Regions from separate parts of the Pseudomonas sp. S3_A09 genome, predicted to be linked through region 2. Evidence: predicted binding sites of a transcription regulator. Region 2 holds the regulator's gene; each other region holds the start of a gene.
The links. Region 2 encodes sigma-54, which starts transcription at its own class of promoters, with help from an activator protein. Its sites were predicted from a motif close to ANTGGCATNNANNTTGCTNT; they were not measured.
Positions count from the first base shown of each region.

Region 1 (5,236 bases), 610 kb from region 2:
GTCAACTCCCCTGAAACGATGTAGGCAGCGTTCGGCATCGGGTGGGTGTGCCAAGGCAGTTGCGTGCGTGCCGGGATCTTCAGGCGTATCAGCGTGAGCTGCGGCGTGCCGGACGGGTAGGCTTTGTAGGGCGTGCCGTCCCAAGACTCGCTACGTTCAAGCAAGACCTCTTTCTCGATCTGCGCCGCATCTTTTGCCTGCGTGCCGCAGCCCAGCAACGACAAAACTGTCGCTGCTGCAGTCAAGCACTTGAGGGTGTCCATGGTTCCATCCTATTCGGTCAGTGAACGCTCAGGCTATGGCTGTCGGCCCAGGTGAAGATGCAGGACGGTTCCTCAAATCAAGTAGGTCGAACGCACAGCTCGGCCGTGGCACGGATCATCGCCAGTTGCCGCAGTGGATCGTTCAGCGGCTCATGCACGGCTTCGGCCAGCCACTGTGGGCACTGCGGGTCGGTGCGCTGCGGGGTAAAGTCGGCCAGCTGCTGCAGCAGGCGTTTTTGCAGTTCATCCAGCTGCGGGCGTATCTGTTTGATCAGGTCCGGGCGTGGGTCGTCCGGCGCCTTGCCTTGGAACTGCCAGTCGGAAAGGTGGGTGTATTGCACCAGCTTGTTGGCCTCGATCTGCGCCGAAAAAAACTGCTCGGCGGCGGCCGCGTCCAGCTTGTAGGTCGGTGCCTGGGCGCTAACGCTGGCGATCACCTCTTGTTCGCGCTTTTTATCTTCCACGGGCTTTTTGCTGTCCCATTTGCTCAGGGCTACCTGGTCGGCGATCTCCAGGCGTTCGGCAATGCTGTTGAGCAGCGGCTCCAGAGTGGGCGGCGCAGCACTCGCACTGGCACTGACGAACAACAGAGCGAACACAAGTCGACGTTTCAAGGATGATCTCCTGTGGGAGCGGGGCTTGCCCGCGATGGCGGAGTATCAGTCAATACAACAGGTGCTCGATGCGGCGCAATCGCGGGCCAAAAAAAAGACCTCCCGAAGGAGGTCTTTTTTCATCACGCTACATTAAGCAGCGCTACCGGATCAGCAGCTGTAGTACAGCTCGTATTCCAGTGGGTGTACGAAGGTGCGAACCTTGATTTCTTCTTCGCTCTTCAGGCCGATGTAAGCGTCGATGAAGTCGTCGCTGAACACGCCGCCTTTGGTCAGGAACGCACGGCCCTTGTCCAGCTCTTCCAGGGCTTCTTTCAGGCTGCCGCACACTTGTGGGATCTCTTTGGCCTCTTCAGGCGGCAGGTCGTACAAGTTTTTGTCGGCGGCGTCGCCAGGGTGGATCTTGTTCTGGATACCGTCCAGGCCAGCCATTACCAGGGCAGCGAAGGCCAGGTACGGGTTGGCTGCTGGATCCGGGAAGCGTGCTTCGATACGGCGAGCGCGAGGGCTGGACACGTATGGAATACGGATCGAAGCGGAACGGTTGCGCGCCGAGTAGGCCAGCATTACCGGTGCTTCGAAACCTGGGACCAGACGCTTGTAGGAGTTGGTCGACGGGTTGGTGAAGCCGTTCAAGGCCTTACCGTGCTTGATGATACCGCCGATGAAATACAGGGCAGTGTCGGACAGGCCGGCATAACCTTCGCCAGCGAAGGTGTTCTTGCCCTCTTTGGCGATGGACAGGTGAACGTGCATACCCGAACCGTTATCGCCGTACAGAGGCTTAGGCATGAAGGTAGCGGTACGGCCGTAGGCAACGGCAGTGTTGTGTACGCAGTACTTCAGGGTCTGTACTTCGTCAGCCTTGGCCACCAGGGTGTTGAACTTCACACCGATTTCGTTCTGGCCGGCAGTGGCCACTTCGTGGTGGTGCACTTCGATGGTCAGGCCCATGTCTTCCATGGCGTTGCACATGGAGGTACGGATTTCGTGGTCGTGGTCGAACGGCGGAACTGGGAAGTAGCCACCTTTGATGCCTGGACGGTGGCCATGGTTGCCGCCTTCCACGTCTTGATCGGACATCCAGGAGCCTTGTTCGGAGTAGATCTTGAACATGGAGCCGGAGATGTCGGACTTGAACTTCACTTGGTCGAAGATGAAGAATTCTGGCTCTGGGCCTACGAATACAGTGTCACCGATACCGGTCGACTTCAGGTATTCCTCGGCACGCTTGGCGATCGCACGTGGGTCGCGGTCGTAGCCTTGCATGGTCGAAGGCTCGATCACGTCGCAGACCAGGATCAGGGTCGGCTCTTCGGTGAACGGGTCGAGTACGGCAGTGCTGTCGTCCGGCATCAGGATCATGTCGGAGGCTTCGATGCCTTTCCAGCCAGCGATGGAGGAACCGTCGAACATTTTGCCTTCTTCGAAGAAAGCTTCATCCAGCGCGTCGCGAGCCGGCATGGTCACGTGGTGCTGAGTGCCTTTGGTGTCCGTGAAGCGCAGATCAATCCATTTAACGTCATGATCTTTGATGAGTTGAACCGACTTCGACATAGTGTCCTCCGGGTGGCTTCGGGCTGGGGTAGTGGAGTTAGCCCTTAGAATGTGGGTGATGCCGGCGCGGATAGTCCGCCATGGCAACCTGCCTCACAAGAGAGCAAATTGCATGCCAGTGCGCCAACATGGGTTTTCTGCTCAAAAAACGACCCTATAAAGGTGCATTACGACAAAAGACCAAAAATGGCGCACCGCAATGTAGCGCAAAGGCGCACAAATGCACCTATTTAGTGCGTGATACGTGCGATGCATATTAACTGGTTAAACCTTGAGCGATTTCCGCTATAATCCGCGCCCCCCTTTTTCAGCAGGCCCGGCGCGCGCTGTTTCCATGAAATTAATCGTTAAAGTCTTCCCCGAGATCACCATCAAAAGCCGACCGGTACGGACGCGTTTCATCCGTCAGTTGGCCAAGAACATCCGTGCCGTGCTCCGCGATCTGGACCCGGCTGTGGTGGTGAACGGCGTGTGGGACAACCTCGAGCTGGAAACCCGTGTCACCGAGCCCAAAGCCTTGAAGGACATGACCGAGCGCCTGAGCTGCATGCCGGGCATCGCGCATTTCCTGCAGGTGGATGAGTACCCGCTGGGCGACTTCGATGACATCACCGAGAAGTGCAAACAGCACTACGGCAGTGAGCTTGAAGGCAAGATCTTTTCGGTGCGCTGCAAGCGTGCCGGCAAGCACACCTTCAGCTCCATGGACGTCGAGAAATACGTCGGCAGCAAGCTGCGTCGCGAGTGCGGCGCATCCGGAATTTCCCTGAAAGCGCCGCAAATTGAAGTGCGCATGGAAATTCGCGACCAACGGTTGTTTGTGATCCACAGCCAGCACAACAGCATCGGCGGCTACCCGCTGGGCGCCCTGGAACAGACCCTGGTGCTGATGTCCGGCGGTTTCGATTCCACGGTGGCGGCCTACCAGATCATGCGCCGCGGCCTGATGAGCCACTTCTGCTTCTTTAACCTGGGCGGACGTGCACACGAATTGGGCGTGATGGAAGTCGCGCATTTTATCTGGAAGAAGTACGGCAGCTCCCAACGCGTGCTATTTGTGAGCGTACCGTTCGAGGAAGTGCTGGGCGAAATTCTCGGTAAAGTCGATAACGGTCATATGGGCGTGGTATTGAAGCGTATGATGTTGCGCGCGGCCTCGCGAATCGCCGACAAGTTGCAGATCGATGCACTGGTAACCGGTGAGGCGATCTCCCAGGTCTCCAGCCAAACGCTGCCGAACCTGTCGATCATCGATTGCGTCACCGAGAAGCTGGTCTTGCGCCCGCTGATCGCCAGCCACAAGCAGGACATCATCGACCTGGCAGAGCAGATCGGCACCGCCGACTTTGCCAAGCACATGCCCGAGTACTGCGGGGTCATTTCGGTGAACCCCAAGACCCACGCCAAGCGCCATCGCGTGGAGCATGAGGAGAAAGAATTCGACATGGCGATTCTGGAGCGTGCGCTCGAGAACGCCAAGCTGGTCCCGATCGATCGCGTGATCGACGAATTGGGCCAGGACATCAAGATCGAAGAAGTCAGCGAAGCCCTGGCCGGCCAGATCGTCATCGACATCCGTCACCCGGATGCCGCTGAGGATGAGCCGCTGGAAATCGCCGGCATCGACGTACAAACGCTGCCGTTCTATGCATTGAATGCGCGTTTCAAGGAACTGGATAACAGCCGTCAGTACCTGCTGTATTGCGACAAAGGCGTGATGAGTCGCCTGCATGCCCACCATTTGCTCAGTGAGGGACATGCCAATGTGCGCGTTTATCGACCGAGCTAAGAGCCCGGGGCTGTTTGCCTGTGGCCTGCGTCACCGGCCCCCCGACTCTGCCGTCAAGCTGTAACGGCAAGGCCTGACTCTACTGTTAATCGCTGCCACGACCTGTCAGCACACCGAATCCTCTGATCGAGATACACAAGTGATCGAAAATCTACGTAACATCGCCATCATTGCTCACGTTGACCATGGTAAAACCACCCTGGTAGACAAACTCCTGCGTCAATCCGGCACCCTGGAGCGCAACGAGCTCAACGACGAGCGCGTGATGGACTCCAACGACCAGGAAAAAGAGCGCGGTATTACCATCCTGGCTAAAAACACCGCTATCAACTGGAACGGCTACCACATCAACATCGTGGATACCCCGGGCCACGCCGACTTCGGCGGCGAAGTAGAACGCGTAATGTCGATGGTTGACTCCGTTCTGCTGCTGGTTGACGCTCAAGACGGCCCTATGCCGCAAACCCGTTTCGTGACCAAGAAGGCGTTCGAAGCCGGCCTGCGTCCGATCGTGTGCATCAACAAGGTTGACCGTCCAGGCGCGCGTCCGGACTGGGTTCTGGACCAGATCTTCGACCTGTTCGACAACCTGGGTGCCACCGAAGAACAGCTGGACTTCAAAGTCGTCTACGCCTCGGCCCTGAACGGTATTGCCGGTCTGGACCACACCGACATGGCTGAAGACATGACCCCGCTGTACCAGTCGATCGTCGACAACGTACCAGCCCCGGCTGTTGACCGTGACGGCGCGTTCCAGATGCAGATCTCCGCTCTGGACTACAACAGCTTCCTGGGTGTTATCGGCGTTGGCCGTATCGCCCGTGGTCGCGTCAAGCCGAACACCCCGGTTGTCGCTATCGGCGCCGACGGCAAGAAGCGCAACGGTCGTATCCTGAAGCTGATGGGTCACCACGGTCTGCACCGCATCGACGTTGAAGAAGCGGCCGCTGGCGACATCGTGTGCATCAGCGGTATGGACTCGCTGTTCATCTCCGACACCCTGTGCCACCCGG
Region 1 is NZ_CP162752.1:2,940,647-2,945,882, forward strand. It holds gene AB4N92_RS13855 (cupin domain-containing protein) at 1-263, opposite strand, end outside; gene AB4N92_RS13860 (chorismate mutase) at 341-877, opposite strand; gene glnA (type I glutamate--ammonia ligase) at 1,028-2,434, opposite strand; gene thiI (tRNA uracil 4-sulfurtransferase ThiI) at 2,769-4,223, shown strand; gene typA (translational GTPase TypA) at 4,363-5,236, shown strand, end outside.
Region 1: the regulator sigma-54 is predicted to act here: its motif matches at 2,535-2,554, upstream of glnA (type I glutamate--ammonia ligase).

Region 2 (5,236 bases):
CACGGAAGGCGAGAAAATCACCTACGACACCGTGAAACAGATCGCTAACGCCGGTCGTGCCAATGGCAGCAAGGTCACTGCACCACGCCCACGCATCGACATGGTTATCCAGCCGAAGAAGAAGGCCGAGTAATGGCAACCCTGAAAGCCCAGCATCTGGCCAAGGCCTATAAAAGCCGTCAGGTCGTGCGCGACGTCAGCCTGTCGATCGACAGCGGCCAGATCGTCGGCTTGCTCGGCCCCAACGGTGCCGGCAAGACCACCTGCTTCTACATGATCGTCGGCCTGGTCCAGGCGGACCAGGGTCGCGTGCTGATCGACGACCTGGACGTGAGCCACCAGCCGATGCACGGCCGTGCACGCGCCGGTATCGGCTATCTCCCGCAGGAAGCGTCGATCTTCCGCAAACTGTCGGTCGCCGATAACATCATGGCGATCCTCGAGACCCGCAAGGAACTCGACCGTGACGGCCGCCGCAAGGAACTGGAAAGCCTGCTGCAGGAATTCCACATCAACCACATTCGCGACAACCTCGGCATGAGCCTGTCCGGTGGTGAGCGTCGTCGTGTGGAAATCGCCCGCGCCCTGGCCACTGCCCCCAAGTTCATTCTGCTGGACGAACCGTTTGCCGGCGTCGACCCGATCTCGGTCGGCGACATCAAGCAGATCATCCATCACCTCAAGGCCAAGGGCATTGGCGTGCTGATCACTGACCACAACGTCCGTGAGACCCTCGATATCTGCGAAACCGCGTATATCGTCAACGATGGCCAACTGATCGCCGAAGGTGACTCGGCCACCATCCTGGCCAACGATCTGGTCAAGGAAGTGTACCTGGGTCACGAGTTCCGCCTGTAAACACCGTGGTGTCACGGCCGTTTGCCGAGGTGCGCGGGAGTCAATGAAAACCTCCGGATTTTTATTGTTACCGCGCTCTAGGCAAAGCCCCCGACATCAGGCATATAATTTGCTTATGTTTGGCGCTCACGCGCCCTGTCGTGGATGGCGCATTGCGCCGGCGAATAAGGTGTTAAGCCCCTGCCATGAAACCATCGCTAGTCCTGAGAATGGGCCAGCAGCTGACGATGACACCGCAGCTGCAACAGGCCATCCGCCTGCTCCAATTGTCGACCCTGGACCTGCAACAGGAAATCCAGGAGGCCTTGGAGTCCAACCCGATGCTCGAACGCCAGGAAGAAGGCGACGACTTCGATAATGCAGACCCGCTGGCCGATAACATCGAGCAAAAACCCAATTCCGACGTGCAGGAACCCTCCTATCAGGAAACCGCCCCTACGGTGGATAACCTTGAGGAAGGCGATTGGAACGAACGCATCCCCAACGAGCTTCCCGTCGACACGGCCTGGGAAGACGTCTACCAGACCAGCGCCAGCAGCCTGCCCAGCAATGACGATGACGAGTGGGACTTCACCACCCGCACCTCCGTTGGCGAGAGCCTGCAGAGCCATCTGCTCTGGCAACTGAACCTGGCGCCGATGTCGGACACCGATCGCTTGATCGCCGTGACCCTGATCGACTGCATCAACAACCAGGGTTATCTGGACGAGACGCTTGAAGAAATTCTTGAAGCCTTCGACCCGGAACTGGATATCGAGCTGGACGAGATTGAAGCCGTCCTGCACCGCATCCAGCAGTTCGAGCCCGCCGGCATCGGCGCACGCAGCCTCAGCGAATGCCTGTTGCTGCAATTGCGCCAACTGCCGGCCAAGACCGCCTGGCTCGCCGAGGCCCAGCGCCTGGTCACCGACTACATCGACTTGCTCGGCAGCCGCGACTACAGCCAGTTGATGCGCCGCATGAAGCTCAAGGAAGACGACCTGCGCCAGGTCATCGAGCTGGTACAGAGCCTCAACCCGCGCCCAGGCTCGCAAATCGAGTCGAGCGAAGCCGAATACGTAGTCCCCGACGTCATCGTGCGCAAGGACAACGAGCGCTGGCTGGTGGAGCTGAACCAGGAGTCGGTGCCGCGCCTGCGCGTCAACCCGCAATACGCCGGTTTCGTACGTCGCGCCGATACCAGCGCCGACAACACCTTCATGCGCAACCAGTTGCAGGAAGCGCGCTGGTTCATCAAGAGCCTGCAAAGCCGCAACGAAACCCTGATGAAAGTGGCCACTCAGATCGTCGAGCACCAGCGCGGCTTCCTGGAATACGGCGACGAGGCGATGAAACCGCTGGTACTGCATGACATCGCCGAAGCGGTTGGCATGCATGAATCGACGATTTCCCGGGTGACCACCCAGAAATTCATGCATACCCCACGGGGTATTTATGAACTGAAATACTTTTTCTCCAGCCATGTCAGCACCTCCGAAGGCGGTGAATGCTCGTCCACGGCGATTCGCGCGATCATCAAAAAACTGGTTGCTGCGGAAAATCAGAAAAAGCCATTGAGTGACAGTAAGATCGCTGGTTTACTGGAGGCACAAGGCATTCAGGTCGCCCGTCGAACCGTCGCCAAGTACCGCGAATCCCTTGGGATCGCGCCTTCCAGCGAGCGTAAGCGTTTGATGTGACGGGCGGGCCACAGCGTTCCAGTGGCAGGTAGTCCTACCTGCCGCTTTATGCACTGGCAACGAAGGAGAAGCTGTATGCAAGTCAACATCAGTGGACACCATGTAGAAGTCACCCCTCCATTGCGCGAATACGTCGAGCAGAAGCTGAAACGGCTTGAGGGTCATTTCGACAAGATCACCAATGTGCAAGTCATCATGAAGGTCGACAAGCTTCAGCAGAAAATTGAGGCGACTCTCCAGATACCCGGTGGCGAAGTAGTCGCCAATGCCGAGCATGAAGACATGTATGCATCAATCGACTTGCTCACAGACAAGCTTGACCGCCAACTTAAAAAGCATAAGGAAAAGAATCTGAGCCTGCTTCAGGGCACAGGTCGTTAACTCTCCCCCCATGATCCGACTTGAAACCATCCTGACCCCCGGCCGTTCCCTTGTGAACGCGCCGGGCGGCAGCAAGAAGAAAGCCCTTGAGCAAATTGCCAACCTGATCAGCCGCGAAGTGCCTGAACTGGAAATGCAAGATGTCTACGAGGCTCTGATTGCCCGTGAGAAACTCGGTTCCACCGGTTTTGGCAACGGCATCGCCATTCCCCACTGCCGCCTCAAAGGCTGCGAGACCCCAGTCAGCGCCCTGCTTCACCTGGACGCTCCCATCGATTTCGACGCTATCGACGGTGCCCCGGTCGACCTGCTGTTTGTACTGCTGGTCCCGCAGGCTGCCACCGATGCGCACCTGGAACTGCTTCGGCAGATCGCCAGCATGCTCGACCGCAAGGACGTACGCGACAAACTGCGCAGCGCCAAAAGCAACGAGGCGCTTTACCAGGTTGTCCTGGATGAACAGAACGGGCAGTAATCATGCGCTTGATCATCGTCAGCGGCCGCTCCGGCTCGGGTAAAAGCACCGCCCTCAACGTTCTTGAGGACAGCGGTTTCTATTGCATCGACAACCTGCCCGCCGGCCTGCTGCCGGAATTGGCGGAACGCGCGTTGATCCACACCGAACTGGCTCAGCCTCTGGTTGCCGTTTCGATTGATGCACGCAACCTGCCCAGCCACCTTGAGCGATTCCCGCAATTGCTCGAGGAAGTGCGGGCCAAGCATATCCATTGCGATGTGCTCTACCTGGATGCCGACGAAGAGACTCTGCTCAAGCGTTTCTCCGAAACCCGTCGGCGCCACCCCCTCAGCAGCCCTCACCGTTCCCTGGCGGAAGCCATTGAAGACGAAACCAAGCTGCTGGGGCCGATCATTGACCTCGCCGACCTCAAGATCAACACCACCAGCCTCAACCTGTACCAGTTGCGCGACGCCATCAAGCTGCGCCTGCTGAACCAGCCGGAGCCAGGCACCGCCTTTCTGGTCGAGTCGTTTGGGTTCAAGCGTGGCATGCCGGTGGACGCCGACCTGGTGTTCGACGTGCGCTGCCTGCCCAACCCCTACTGGAAGCCGGAGCTGCGTGAGCAATCCGGGCTGGACCAGGCCGTGGCCGATTACCTGGCCGCGCAACCGGATGTGGAGGAAATGTTCCAGGACATTTCCAGTTACCTGCTCAAATGGCTGCCGCGTTTTGCCGCCAGCAATCGCGCCTATGTCACCATTGCCATCGGCTGCACCGGCGGGCACCACCGCTCCGTCTACCTGACCGAGCGCCTGGGCCAGGTGTTGCAACAAACCCTCAAGAATGTCCAGGTCCGCCACCGCGACCTTAGCTGAAAGGAACACCTTCGCGATGCCCGCTCTGGAAATTGAAATCATCAACAAACTGGGCCTGCACGCCCGTGCCTCGGCCAAATTTGTCGGTGTCGCCGGGCAGTTTCCCTGCCAGATCCGCGCCGGTCGTACGCCGGAATCCATGGTCGATGGCAAAAGCATCATGGCCATGATGATGCTGGCTGCCGGCAAGGGCACCAAGATTCACTTGAAGACAGAGGGCGAGCAGGAAGACGAAGCGATGGCCGCACTGGTGGCACTGATCAATAACTACTTCGACGAAGGCGAATAACCCTCCTGTAGAAGTCTGGCTGACCGGCGATAGCATCCACGACTCGCGACTGATCGCCGGCGAGCCGGCGCCTACAAGGGAGCGGGTATTATCCCAAAGCCGTGTCCATCACCATCATCAAGCAAAATCCGATGCACAACCCAAGGCTGGCGAGCTTTTCATGACCATTGCGTCGCGACTCGGGGATGACCTCGTGAGTCACCACCAGCAGCATCGCGCCAGCGGCAAGCGCCAAACCCAGTGGCAACACTACTTCGGCAAGGCTGACCAACCAGGCACAAAGCACCGCAAACACCGGCTCCACCAGACCTGACGCCGCACCGATCAAGAACGCCTTGCCCCGCGACATCCCCGCCCCGGCCAACACCAACGCAATCACCAGCCCTTCCGGCACGTCCTGCAAGGCGATGCCCATGGCCAGGCTGTCAGCATCCGGCATGCCGCCGCCCGCCGAGACACCCACAGCCATGCCTTCCGGGATATTGTGGGCAATGATGGCAAACACAAACAGCCAGATACGCGGCGGGATCACCGGTTTGTCCGGCGTGCCCACCAGCATTTCCGGGCTGGCGCCGGAGACTTTGCGGTCAACCAGATACAGCCCGAAGGCGCCCAACATAATGCCAAAACTGATCAATCCACTGGCCCCCCAGGGCGAGAGCCCCAGGCCTTCAGCCGCAGCGATGCCCGGCAC
Region 2 is NZ_CP162752.1:3,549,103-3,554,338, reverse strand. It holds gene lptA (lipopolysaccharide transport periplasmic protein LptA) at 1-133, shown strand, start outside; gene lptB (LPS export ABC transporter ATP-binding protein) at 133-858, shown strand; gene AB4N92_RS16570 (RNA polymerase factor sigma-54) at 1,044-2,537, shown strand; gene hpf (ribosome hibernation-promoting factor, HPF/YfiA family) at 2,613-2,918, shown strand; gene ptsN (PTS IIA-like nitrogen regulatory protein PtsN) at 2,929-3,393, shown strand; gene rapZ (RNase adapter RapZ) at 3,396-4,253, shown strand; gene AB4N92_RS16550 (HPr family phosphocarrier protein) at 4,270-4,542, shown strand; gene AB4N92_RS16545 (ZIP family metal transporter) at 4,631-5,236, opposite strand, start outside.

Region 3 (5,236 bases), 2.8 Mb from region 2:
GGCTTCTTTCAAGTCGATGAAAGCCTGTTCCAGCACCATGCGCACCACACGCAGTTCGGTAGGCGTGAACTCACGCCCTTCGATCTTGGCGTGACGGCCGTCGCCACCGAAGAAGTTGTCCACCAGCTTGAACACCAGTTTGGCATCGAGGATGAACAGCGCGGTGCCGCGCAGCGGCTTGATCTTGACCAGGTTGAGGCTGGTGGGCACGTACAGCGAGTGCACGTACTCGCCGAACTTCATCACCTGCACGCCGCCCACCGCCACGTCCGCCGAACGGCGCAGCATGTTGAACATGCTGATGCGGGTGTAACGGGCGAAACGTTCGTTGATCATCTCCAGGGTCGGCATGCGCCCACGGACGATACGATCCTGGCTGGTGAGGTCATAACTTTTGACGCTGCCGGGCTCGGCAGCCATTTCGGTCTGTACCAGACCATCGTCGACGCCATGCAGCAGCGCGTCGATTTCATCCTGGGACAGCAGGTCTTGCACGGCCATGTCGTGATCCTACTGCAATACGAAGTTAGTGAAGAGCGCCTGCTCGACCACGACTTTGCCGAGTTCCTTCTGGGCCACTTCCTGCACGCTGGCCGTGACCTTCTGGCGCAGCATTTCCTGGCCCACCGGGGTGGCAAGTGTGTCGAAGGCCTGACTGGAGAACAGCATCACCAGGTTGTTGCGGATCACTGGCATGTGCACCTTGAGGGCGTCCAGGTCCGACTGGTTGCGGGCCAGCAACGTGATGCTCACCTGCAGGTAACGCTGACGACCGTTCTGATTGAAGTTGGCGACAAAGGCCGGAAGCATCGGCTCGAAGATTGCCGGTTGCTTGACGTTACTGGCGGTTTCGGCAGCGGGTGCCGGCTTGCTGGCATTGCTGTGCATAATGTACCAAGTGCCGCCGACCGAGGCGCCGATGGCCAGGAGCAGGCCCACGACTATCAACAGGATAAGCTTGAGCTTACCTTTGCCTGCGGGTGCTTTTGCTGCGTCGTCGCTCTTCGCCATGCCAATAATCCGTCACTATTCGGGAATTCATAGATCTACGGAAAGGCAAGAGCAAGTGTTATGCCAGAGTTGTCTGGTGGATTTGGAAGAGGGCTACGATATTGGCCATGGAACAAGCCCGCTCCCACATTTGGGCCTGTGCAGGGCTCGAGTCAGGCGTAGTAATCGACGGCGCTGGAGCCGATTACGGTTGAGGTGACCGGCGCCACGGCTTCAGCCACATCAATGTGGCTACCACTGTCGCTGTTATCACCACCGCGCCCGCCGCTGCCGCTCACGCCACGGGTCTGGGCCTGTTGCTGCTGTTGCTCCTGGCCACGGGACTGGTCGGACACGTTCACATCCACTTGGCCCATGCCCTGCTGGGCGAACATCTCCCGCAAACGGCCGGACTGGCTTTCCAACGCTTCACGTACCACCGGATGGGCGCTCATGAAGTTGACCTGGGCCTGCTGGTCGGCGGTCATGTTGACCTTGATGTCCAGGCGACCGAGTTCAGCCGGCTGCAACTGGATCTCCGCCGACTTGAGGTTGGCGCTGGACAGGTACATCACGCGGTTGACGATTTCGTCGGTCCAGCCGCTCTGGTGCATGGCCAATGGTGCATTGGTCACCGGCGGCAAGGCGTTGGCGGTCTTCGGCGTGGCGGCTTGCGTCAACGCGGCCAGACGGTTGGCGAAGTCATCGACACGGGTGTCGCTGCTGGCGTTCTTCAGGTCCTTGAGACCGTCGTCGATCAGCCCGCTGAAAGCCTTGTCACCGCCCTGGTCAGTGCTGTCCTTGGTGGCTTGCTGGTCGACCATAGTGGCCAGGCCTGCGGCAAAGTTCTGTGCGGCGGTGGGTTGATCCAGGGTCGGTGCCGGAGCGTTTTTTGCCTGGGCCTGACTGCTGGCCGACACGTGACCGCCCTGCTCCATCGCCAGGCGCACGGCGGGCATGGCGTCCAGGGGATCGGCCTCTGGATCGAAGGCCGGCTTGGCCTCCTCAGTCGCAGCGACCGGCGCCGCCACCACCGGCAGGGCTTTTTCATCCTTGTTGGTGACAGGCGCTGGGGTTTCAACCGGCACGGCCACCGGGGTGACGGTGGCAATCAATGCAGGGTCGACGACCGGGTCCACCGGGGGCTGCTGCACCAGGGAAGGGTCGGCGGGCGCGTCGTCATCCTTGCTGGCACTGTCGTCGGTGTTGGCCGGAGGGGTGGCAGGCAAGGGTTTGCCGCTATCGGCAACGGCTGGTGTGCTGGCGGCAGGCTTGTCGTTGCCCGCTGCCGGCTTGGCGCTGGCGTCGGAAGGCTTGCCTGCGGTGGATTTGGGCGCGTTGTCGTCGGCCTTGGCCGTGGGCTTGGAACCCTGGCTGGCAAACACTTGAGCGAAGCCAGGGCCCTTGTCCCGTGGGTCCGCTGCCACTGCCGGTGGGTTGGCGGCGGGCGCTTGAGGCTTGGCCGCGGGGGCAGCCTGAAGGAGCGAATTCGGGGCGACTGGCATAGGTAAAGGTCTCCACTGCATAGGGGTCGGGGATGCAGTATCTGGAGGTAGAGCAAGAGTTGGGCCAGGTTGGTATATCGACCGAGTAAATATCCATTTTTTCGGTAATGGCCGCTTAGGGTTTCGCGCTTACAGCGACTCAAACCCCAAACCGCTGCCGCTCCGACTCATACATCGGCTTAACCAACGCAAACTCATGATCAATCTGATCCACGAGCGCCCCCAAATCCGTAGTGGATTCAACCGACTCAACCTCCAGCCGCTGACACAACTGCGCCAACCGCACCGCCCCAAGGTTACCGCTACTCCCCTTGAAACTATGCGCAATCCGCCCCAACGCCTTCGCATCATCCCGCGCCTTGCGCAGCGCCTCGACGCGCTTCTGGGAATCATCGAGAAAGGTATCAAGCAACTTCGGATACTCGCCTTCCATGACTTCCTGCAAACCCGACAACACCGCCGGGTCCAGATGTAGATCAACCACTTGCTCGCTCCTTGATCAAGAATCGGCGGATTATGCCAGAGCCTCCCAGGAAAACTCCACGCACACACTACGCCCACCATCCGACCAGCCTACCTCGCTGCTCAACTGCCGTACCAGACTCAAGCCCCGGCCAGACAGACGGTCGATATCCAGCGGCCGCGCCAGCACCTGCTCCACATCAAACCCCGAACCGCTGTCTTCAATGCGCAGGGTCATCTTCCCACCCGCCCCGATCGGCACCACCTGCACATGCACCCGTATATACCCGCTATTGAGTTGCGCGAGGCGGTCATTACGCTGACGGTAATACTCGGCAAACCCTTGGGCGTCACGCTTGAGCCGAGAGTCCAGACCCAAGACGCCGTGCTCCAGGGCATTGGAATACAGCTCCGCCATCACGCTGTAGAGCGCCCCACTTTGCTCACGCAACCCATGAATCTCCAACAACAGTTGCAGCAGATACGGCAACGGGTTGTAACGCTTCAAGGTCTCGGCGCGAAACTCGAAACTCACCGACCAATCCAGCGGACACGACTGCCCGCTGTCCGCATACAACGGCCCCGTGGCGCGCAGTTGCTGGTCAGGCTGCAAGGTGATTTCCACCATGCTCACGTCATCGCGCACTTCACCGCGAAACGCCGCCAGGGCCTGTTCGATGTCTTCAAATAAACGATCAGGCTCGCGATTGGCGGCAAACACCTGTTGCAAGCGTTCAGCGCCGAACAGTTGATCGTTGGCATCGGCGGTATCCAACACCCCATCAGACAGCAGGAACACCCGGTCACCCAGGGCCATGGGCCAGACTTCAGTACGATCATCAAAGGCTTGCGCCGACAGTACCCCCAACGGCAAGTGCCGCGATTCCAGCGGCGTGCGCCGGCCGGTGGCGATTTCATGCCTGTAGCCTTCGGGCATGCCGCCGTTCCATACCTCCACCACCCGTCGCTGCGTGCTCAGACACAACAGGGTGGCGCAGCAGAACATGTCCACCGGCAGGATGCGTTTGAGTTTGGCGTTCATCTCCCGCAGGGTCTGCGCGAGGCCATAGCCTTTGGCGGTCATGCCATAGAACACTTCCGCCAGAGGCATGGCCCCCACCGCTGCCGGCAGGCCATGGCCGGTGAAGTCGCCGAGCAGCACGTGCATATCACCGGACGGCGTGTAGGCCGCCAACAACAGGTCACCGTTGAACAGCGCATAGGGCGATTGCAGGTAGCGAATATTCGGCGCGGCATTGATACAGCCCGAATGCGCGACCTTATCGAACACCGCCTTGGCCACTCGCTGCTCATGCAGGAGATAGTCGTGATGCTTGGCGATCAGGTCGCGCTGCTGCAAGACCGTCGCCTGCAACCGACGCAGGCGGTCCATGGCGTTGATCTTCGCCGCGAGAATAAGCTGGTTGTAGGGTTTGGGCAGGAAGTCATCACCGCCGGCATCCAGGCACTGGGCCAGCGCTTCGCTCTCGCGCAGGGAGGTGAGGAAAATCAGCGGCACCAACTCTTCACCCGCCAACTGCTTGATCCGCCGTGCCGCCTCAAAGCCGTCCATCACCGGCATCAGGGCATCCATCAACACCAGTTGCGGGCGCTCACGGCTAAACACGTCGACCGCTTCAGCGCCATTGGTGGCCGTGAGTACCTGGTGACCTTGGCGCCGCACGATGGTCGACAGCAACAGCAAATCGGCGGCGCTGTCTTCGGCGATCAGGATCGTCAGCGGTTCAAGGACCGGGGCCAGGGCGCTCAACTGATGTCGAACAGCTTGTCGAAGTTGGAGATGGCGAGGATCTTGCGCACGTCTGAGTTGCTATTGACCACCCTGACCTCCGACTGGTCGCCACCCGCGTGGTCACGCAGGAGCAGGAGCATGCCCAAGGCCGAACTGTCCATGTAGGTGGTTTCCTTCAAGTCGACGACGTACGACTCGGGAACCTTGTAAAACCGTTCGTAGGCATCACGAAACGTCTGGTGGCTGCCGAAATCGAACCGGCCCTTGACCACGATCGTTAACTTCTTCCCATCCAGGGATACGTCTGACTCGACTGACATGCGACTGCTTCCTTGTCATTGGCAATGACACAAGGTTTAGCAGGAGAAGGCGCCATGGGCAACTATCAATAGACGTCTTTGCGCGGCATGCGTTGGGAGAGTTCGTCGAGCAGCTTCTGTTCACGCTTGTCTTCGATGGCCCGCGCCTCGTCGATATAGCGCTGCACCAGCTTGCGCAGGCCTTCGACCCGGGCAAACGCGGCTTG
Region 3 is NZ_CP162752.1:793,396-798,631, forward strand. It holds gene fliM (flagellar motor switch protein FliM) at 1-501, opposite strand, end outside; gene fliL (flagellar basal body-associated protein FliL) at 511-1,011, opposite strand; gene AB4N92_RS03795 (flagellar hook-length control protein FliK) at 1,164-2,495, opposite strand; gene AB4N92_RS03800 (Hpt domain-containing protein) at 2,635-2,979, opposite strand; gene AB4N92_RS03805 (ATP-binding SpoIIE family protein phosphatase) at 3,010-4,728, opposite strand; gene AB4N92_RS03810 (STAS domain-containing protein) at 4,725-5,030, opposite strand; gene fliJ (flagellar export protein FliJ) at 5,096-5,236, opposite strand, start outside.
Region 3: the regulator sigma-54 is predicted to act here: its motif matches at 2,545-2,564, upstream of AB4N92_RS03795 (flagellar hook-length control protein FliK).

Region 4 (5,236 bases), 1.2 Mb from region 2:
CGCCGTCCTTGGGCAGGTCGGCAGGCGCCAGGTTCAGGGTGATGCGGCGGGCCGGGTATTGCAGGGCAGAATTGAGAATGGCGCTGCGCACCCGGTCCTTGCTTTCCTTGACCGCCGTTTCCGGCAAACCCACCAGTGTCAGGGACGGCAGACCATTGGCCATGTGCACCTCGACGGTGACGGCGGGAGCTTCGACGCCAATTTGGGCACGGCTGTGGACGATGGCGAGGGACATGCTCGTTCCTTGAAGAATTGAGGCCGCTTCCTGCGGTTTCTCAAAGGTAGTCGAGGGAACGCATGGGCAACGAATCAGACTTTTACAGGACGTATCAACGTGCAAAGGCGTTGGGATACTTATCCAGATAGGCGCCGTTGAGTTGGGTGTCCGGGGCACGCATGAAGGTGCGGAAATCGGGAATCAGGAACACCAGCAGTGACAACCCCAGCACCATCGCCCCCAGCGACGTGATGGTCAGGGTGACACCGAGGTTGGCGATCAGGCCATTCATGGCGAAACTGCCCAGCGGGCTGGCTGCCGCGGACAGAAAGGACACGGTGGCGAAGATCCGGTTGCGGTGCTGCTTGGGGGTCGCCAGTAATCTCACGGCAGAGGTCGGAATGTTGATCAGCATCAGGCCCACCCCGCCACAGAAAAACGCCAGGGGCACGACGACTATCGATGAGAGCGCGCCGGCCAGCCACATATTGCCCCCCAACAGTGCAAAGCCTGCCGCGACACACAGGTCGCGGGGTACCCGTTGGGTCAACCAGCCGGTGATCGTGTAGCTGCCCGCCAGGATGCCCAGGCCGAAGCACGCATCCAGCAGGCCGAGGTAGGTGATCGGGTAGTGGATAACTGTCTTCACGTACAGCGGCAGCAGGATGGTAAAAAATGGAAACAGGGCAAAGTTGACGAGCATCGCCACAAGAGCCAGGTAGAACTCGACCTTCACCCCATAGACCGCCTTGAAACCCGAGTAAATCATGCGCCAGCCGCTGGAGGTCGGTTCAGGTTCATCTGGGGCGCTGGCGCCGAGGTGGAGTGGAATGGATGCGATCAACACTGCCGCGCCAAGCATCGCAATGAAGTCGACGGCAAACGCCAGCGGGGTACCGAAGCTGAAAATCAACGCGCTGGCCATGGCTGGCCCGAGCAGGTTGGAAATGGACGACAGCATGCTTTTGGTGCGCACGGCCAGTGAGACCTGATCGTCACGCGCAAACAATGGAATGATCGACGACTGCAGCGGCTCGCGCACACCGGCGACGGCACTGCTGATGAGCATCAGGGCGCCGACGCTCCAGGGGTTGAACAGCTGCGTCGCAGACAGAAAAAACATCAACAGCGCGGTCAACACGCTGGTCAGGGAAACCAGCCTGAGGATCAGGATCTTGTTGTACTTGTCGCCCAGCCATCCCAGCAGAGGGCGGGCCAGCACCTGCGCCGCGATGGAGCAGGCGATCATGTTGGCGAAGACGACGGCGGAACCGGTTTCCTGCAAGGCCCACCACGCCACGGCGAGTTGGTTGCAGCGGCCACCGAGCACCACCAGTAAAAAGCTGAATTGTATTTTCAGCAGGCGCCGGTCGAGGGCCGGCAAGCCCCACAGGGACCGGTTGATGCCGGTTATTCGCCCGCTGGCGTCAATCGCGCTTCCAGTTCCGCGACTTTTGCCTCCAGGCTCTCCAGCCGCGCACGCGTGCGGGCAAGTACCACCATCTGGCTATCAAATTCTTCGCGGCTCACCAAGTCGAGCTTGCTGAAACCACTTTGCAGCAAGGCCTTGAATTGGCTTTCGATTTCATTGCGGGGCAATGGGGTGTCACCGCTGAACAGGCGAGAGGCGTGGCCGCTCAGGGCGTCGAGGAGGTCTTTGGGCGCGAGCATGGGAAATATTCCGGAAAACTGTTGGCCGGCAGTGTATCACGCAGCGTCTATAGTCTTTTTCACGACGGCGGGCGCACGCTTTTCGCGCAGAGGGTCGGGCGGCTACGCACTGTTTTTGTGCGCATTGCCGTCGCCCAAAAGCCTCGCAGGTGGGGATAAGTGGGCAAAGGACTGATTTCAGTGATTTTTACGGAGCTGGCAAGGTTTCTGCTTAGACGAACATGACCCATGCACTGATGCAGTCGCTGTGACGAATGCAGTGCGCCGACGGATCAGGGGTACAGGTTTCGTCACCAGTGGTTCGCTGGCGTCGCAAAGGCAAATGCCGAGGCGACGACGCGTTACAAAGCCAGGCACTGCGCTTAGACTTGAGACGGGTTTGTTTTCCTGGGGCAAGTCCACCAATTCGGGAGAGAGTTTTCATGAAGCTAGTCACTGCCATCATCAAGCCGTTCAAGTTGGACGATGTACGCGAGTCGTTGTCCGAGATCGGCGTGCAGGGCATTACCGTTACTGAGGTCAAAGGCTTCGGTCGGCAGAAGGGTCATACCGAGCTGTATCGCGGCGCGGAATACGTGGTCGATTTCCTGCCGAAGGTGAAGATTGATGTCGCCATTGACGACAAGGATCTTGACCGGGTTATCGAGGCGATAACCAAGGCCGCCAACACCGGCAAGATCGGTGACGGCAAGATCTTCGTGGTCAATCTGGAACAGGCTATTCGCATCCGTACCGGCGAAACCGATACCGACGCAATCTAAGCCGCCAAACCCCAACGCCCCAGGAGAAAACAATATGACTCTGCGTAAATTCGCAGGGCTCGGAGCCCTGTTGTCCATCGTAATGCCAAGCCTGGCCATGGCGGCAGACGAAGTGGCTGCTCCAGTCCTCAATTCCGGCGACACCGCCTGGATGTTGACCGCCACCGCTTTGGTGCTGTTCATGACCATCCCTGGCCTGGCGCTGTTCTACGGCGGCATGGTCCGCTCCAAGAATATTCTGTCGGTGATGATGCAGTGTTTCGCGATCACCGGCCTCATCAGCATCCTCTGGGTCGTATACGGCTACAGCATCGCGTTCGATACCACCGGTATGGAACAGGGTGTGGTCAACTTCAACTCCTTCTTCGGCGGCATGGGCAAGGCGTTCCTGGCGGGCGTGACCCCGGCCAGCATCACCGGCCCTGCAGCGCTGTTCCCGGAAGCGGTGTTCATCACCTTCCAGATGACCTTCGCGATCATCACCCCGGCGCTGATCGTCGGTGCCTTCGCTGAGCGTATGAAGTTCTCCGCGATGCTGATCTTCATGGCTATCTGGTTCACCCTGGTCTATGCGCCGATCGCGCACATGGTCTGGAGCGGCAACGGTGGCCTGATGTGGGACTGGGGCGTGCTGGACTTCGCCGGCGGCACCGTGGTGCATATCAACGCGGGTGTGGCTGGCCTGGTGGCGTGCATCGTGCTCGGCAAGCGTAAAGGCTTCCCGACTACTCCAATGGCTCCGCACAACCTGGGTTACACCCTGATCGGCGCAGCCATGCTGTGGATCGGCTGGTTCGGCTTCAACGCTGGTTCCGCGGCTGCGGCCAACGGCACTGCCGGCATGGCAATGCTGGTTACCCAGATCGCTACCGCTGCTGCAGCGCTGGGCTGGATGTTCGCCGAGTGGATCACCCACGGTAAGCCAAGCGCACTCGGCATCGCCTCGGGTGTGGTGGCGGGCCTGGTAGCCATCACCCCAGCGGCTGGCACCGTGGGCCCGATGGGCGCCTTGGTGATCGGCCTGGTTGCCGGTGTGATCTGCTTCTTCTGCGCCACCAGCCTCAAGCGCAAGCTGGGCTACGACGACTCCCTGGACGCGTTCGGCGTGCACGGTATCGGCGGTATCGTCGGTGCGATTCTCACCGGTGTGTTCGCAGCCCCTGCGCTGGGCGGCTTCGGCACCGTGACTGACGTTGCCGCGCAGGTTTGGATCCAGTGCAAAGGCGTTGGCTTCACTGTGATCTACACGGCGATCGTGACCTACGTCATCCTCAAGGTGCTGGACATGGTCATGGGCCTGCGGGTGACCGAAGAAGAGGAGGCCGTCGGCCTCGACCTGGCGCAACACAACGAGCGCGGCTACAACTTGTAAGTACGCATAAAAAAGATGCCCGGCTTGCCGGGCATTTTTTTGCCTGGCGTTTGTCAGTCATAACACGCTGTGTCGGTTTTTTCGTCGAGTTTGTGATGAGGTTCACCCGGCACTTTTCCGCGTGCCAATGTCTTACAGGCATGTAGGCGTATTCGGCACTTTGTTTTTTCCCAGAGCGCGCTAGAATGCGCGCCGATGGGCGGAGAACTGTATGTGGCAACAGACCTTGATTACCCTGCGGGCCAAGCCCCGGGGCTTTCACCTGGTGACCGATGAGTTGCTGGCCGGCTTGCCTGAGTTGAAGGCCTGTCGCGTGGGCTTGTTGCATCTGTGGTTGCAACACACTTCGGCCTCGTTGACCGTGAACGAGAATGCCGACCCGGCGGTTCTCCGTGACTTCGAACGTTATTTCAACGCGCTGGTGCCGCAAGGCCTTGCCGGGTTTGAACACAACGACGAAGGTCCGGATGACCTGCCGGCGCACTTCAAGGCCAGTCTCCTGGGCTGCCAGCTGAGTTTGCCGGTGAAGGCCGGCCGCTTGGCGATGGGGACCTGGCAAGGTGTTTATCTGGGCGAGCACCGTGATCATGGCGGTGCTCGTAAAGTCCTCGCCACCTTGCAGGGTGATGGGGCATAAGCCACTGGTTATCCCGTGGATGTTGATTTTTTTCCGGCAGCCGTCGACAGAAGGTGAAGCTGGGCTATAACTAATCTGCTTTTCGCAAGTCATGAGGTAGAACATGAGCGACGATGATCTGGAAAACGACGACCTGGAAGTAGGTGACGACGACGACACCGAAGAAGGTCTGGAAGCGGCGGCGGAAGACGTGGCTGACGACGACGGTGGCGATGACGCACCTGCCCCGGCTGCCAAGGGCAAAGCCAAGGCTGCTGTGTCGGTAGATGAATTGCCGAGCGTTGAAGCCAAGAACAAAGAGCGTGATGCCCTTGCCCGTGCGATGGAAGAATTCCTCGCTAAAGGCGGCAAAGTGCAGGAAGTCGAGGCCAACGTGGTGGCAGATCCACCGAAGAAGCCTGATAACAAGTACGGCAGCCGACCTATCTGAGGTCAGTCACCAGCTTGTAGGGAAAAGCCCGCCGTCGCTGCGGGCTTTTTCATGGGCGTTATTTCCAGCCAGCCAGCAAAGGCGCTAATTCGGCCAAGCTGCGAACCTCTGCATCCGGGCGCTTATCGGCTTCCCAAACCTTACCCGT
Region 4 is NZ_CP162752.1:2,357,462-2,362,697, reverse strand. It holds gene AB4N92_RS11280 (YifB family Mg chelatase-like AAA ATPase) at 1-235, opposite strand, end outside; gene AB4N92_RS11275 (MFS transporter) at 330-1,601, opposite strand; gene AB4N92_RS11270 (accessory factor UbiK family protein) at 1,628-1,888, opposite strand; gene glnK (P-II family nitrogen regulator) at 2,311-2,649, shown strand; gene AB4N92_RS11260 (ammonium transporter) at 2,684-4,021, shown strand; gene AB4N92_RS11255 (secondary thiamine-phosphate synthase enzyme YjbQ) at 4,233-4,658, shown strand; gene sutA (transcriptional regulator SutA) at 4,762-5,088, shown strand; gene AB4N92_RS11245 (HAD family hydrolase) at 5,147-5,236, opposite strand, start outside.
Region 4: the regulator sigma-54 is predicted to act here: its motif matches at 2,083-2,102, upstream of glnK (P-II family nitrogen regulator).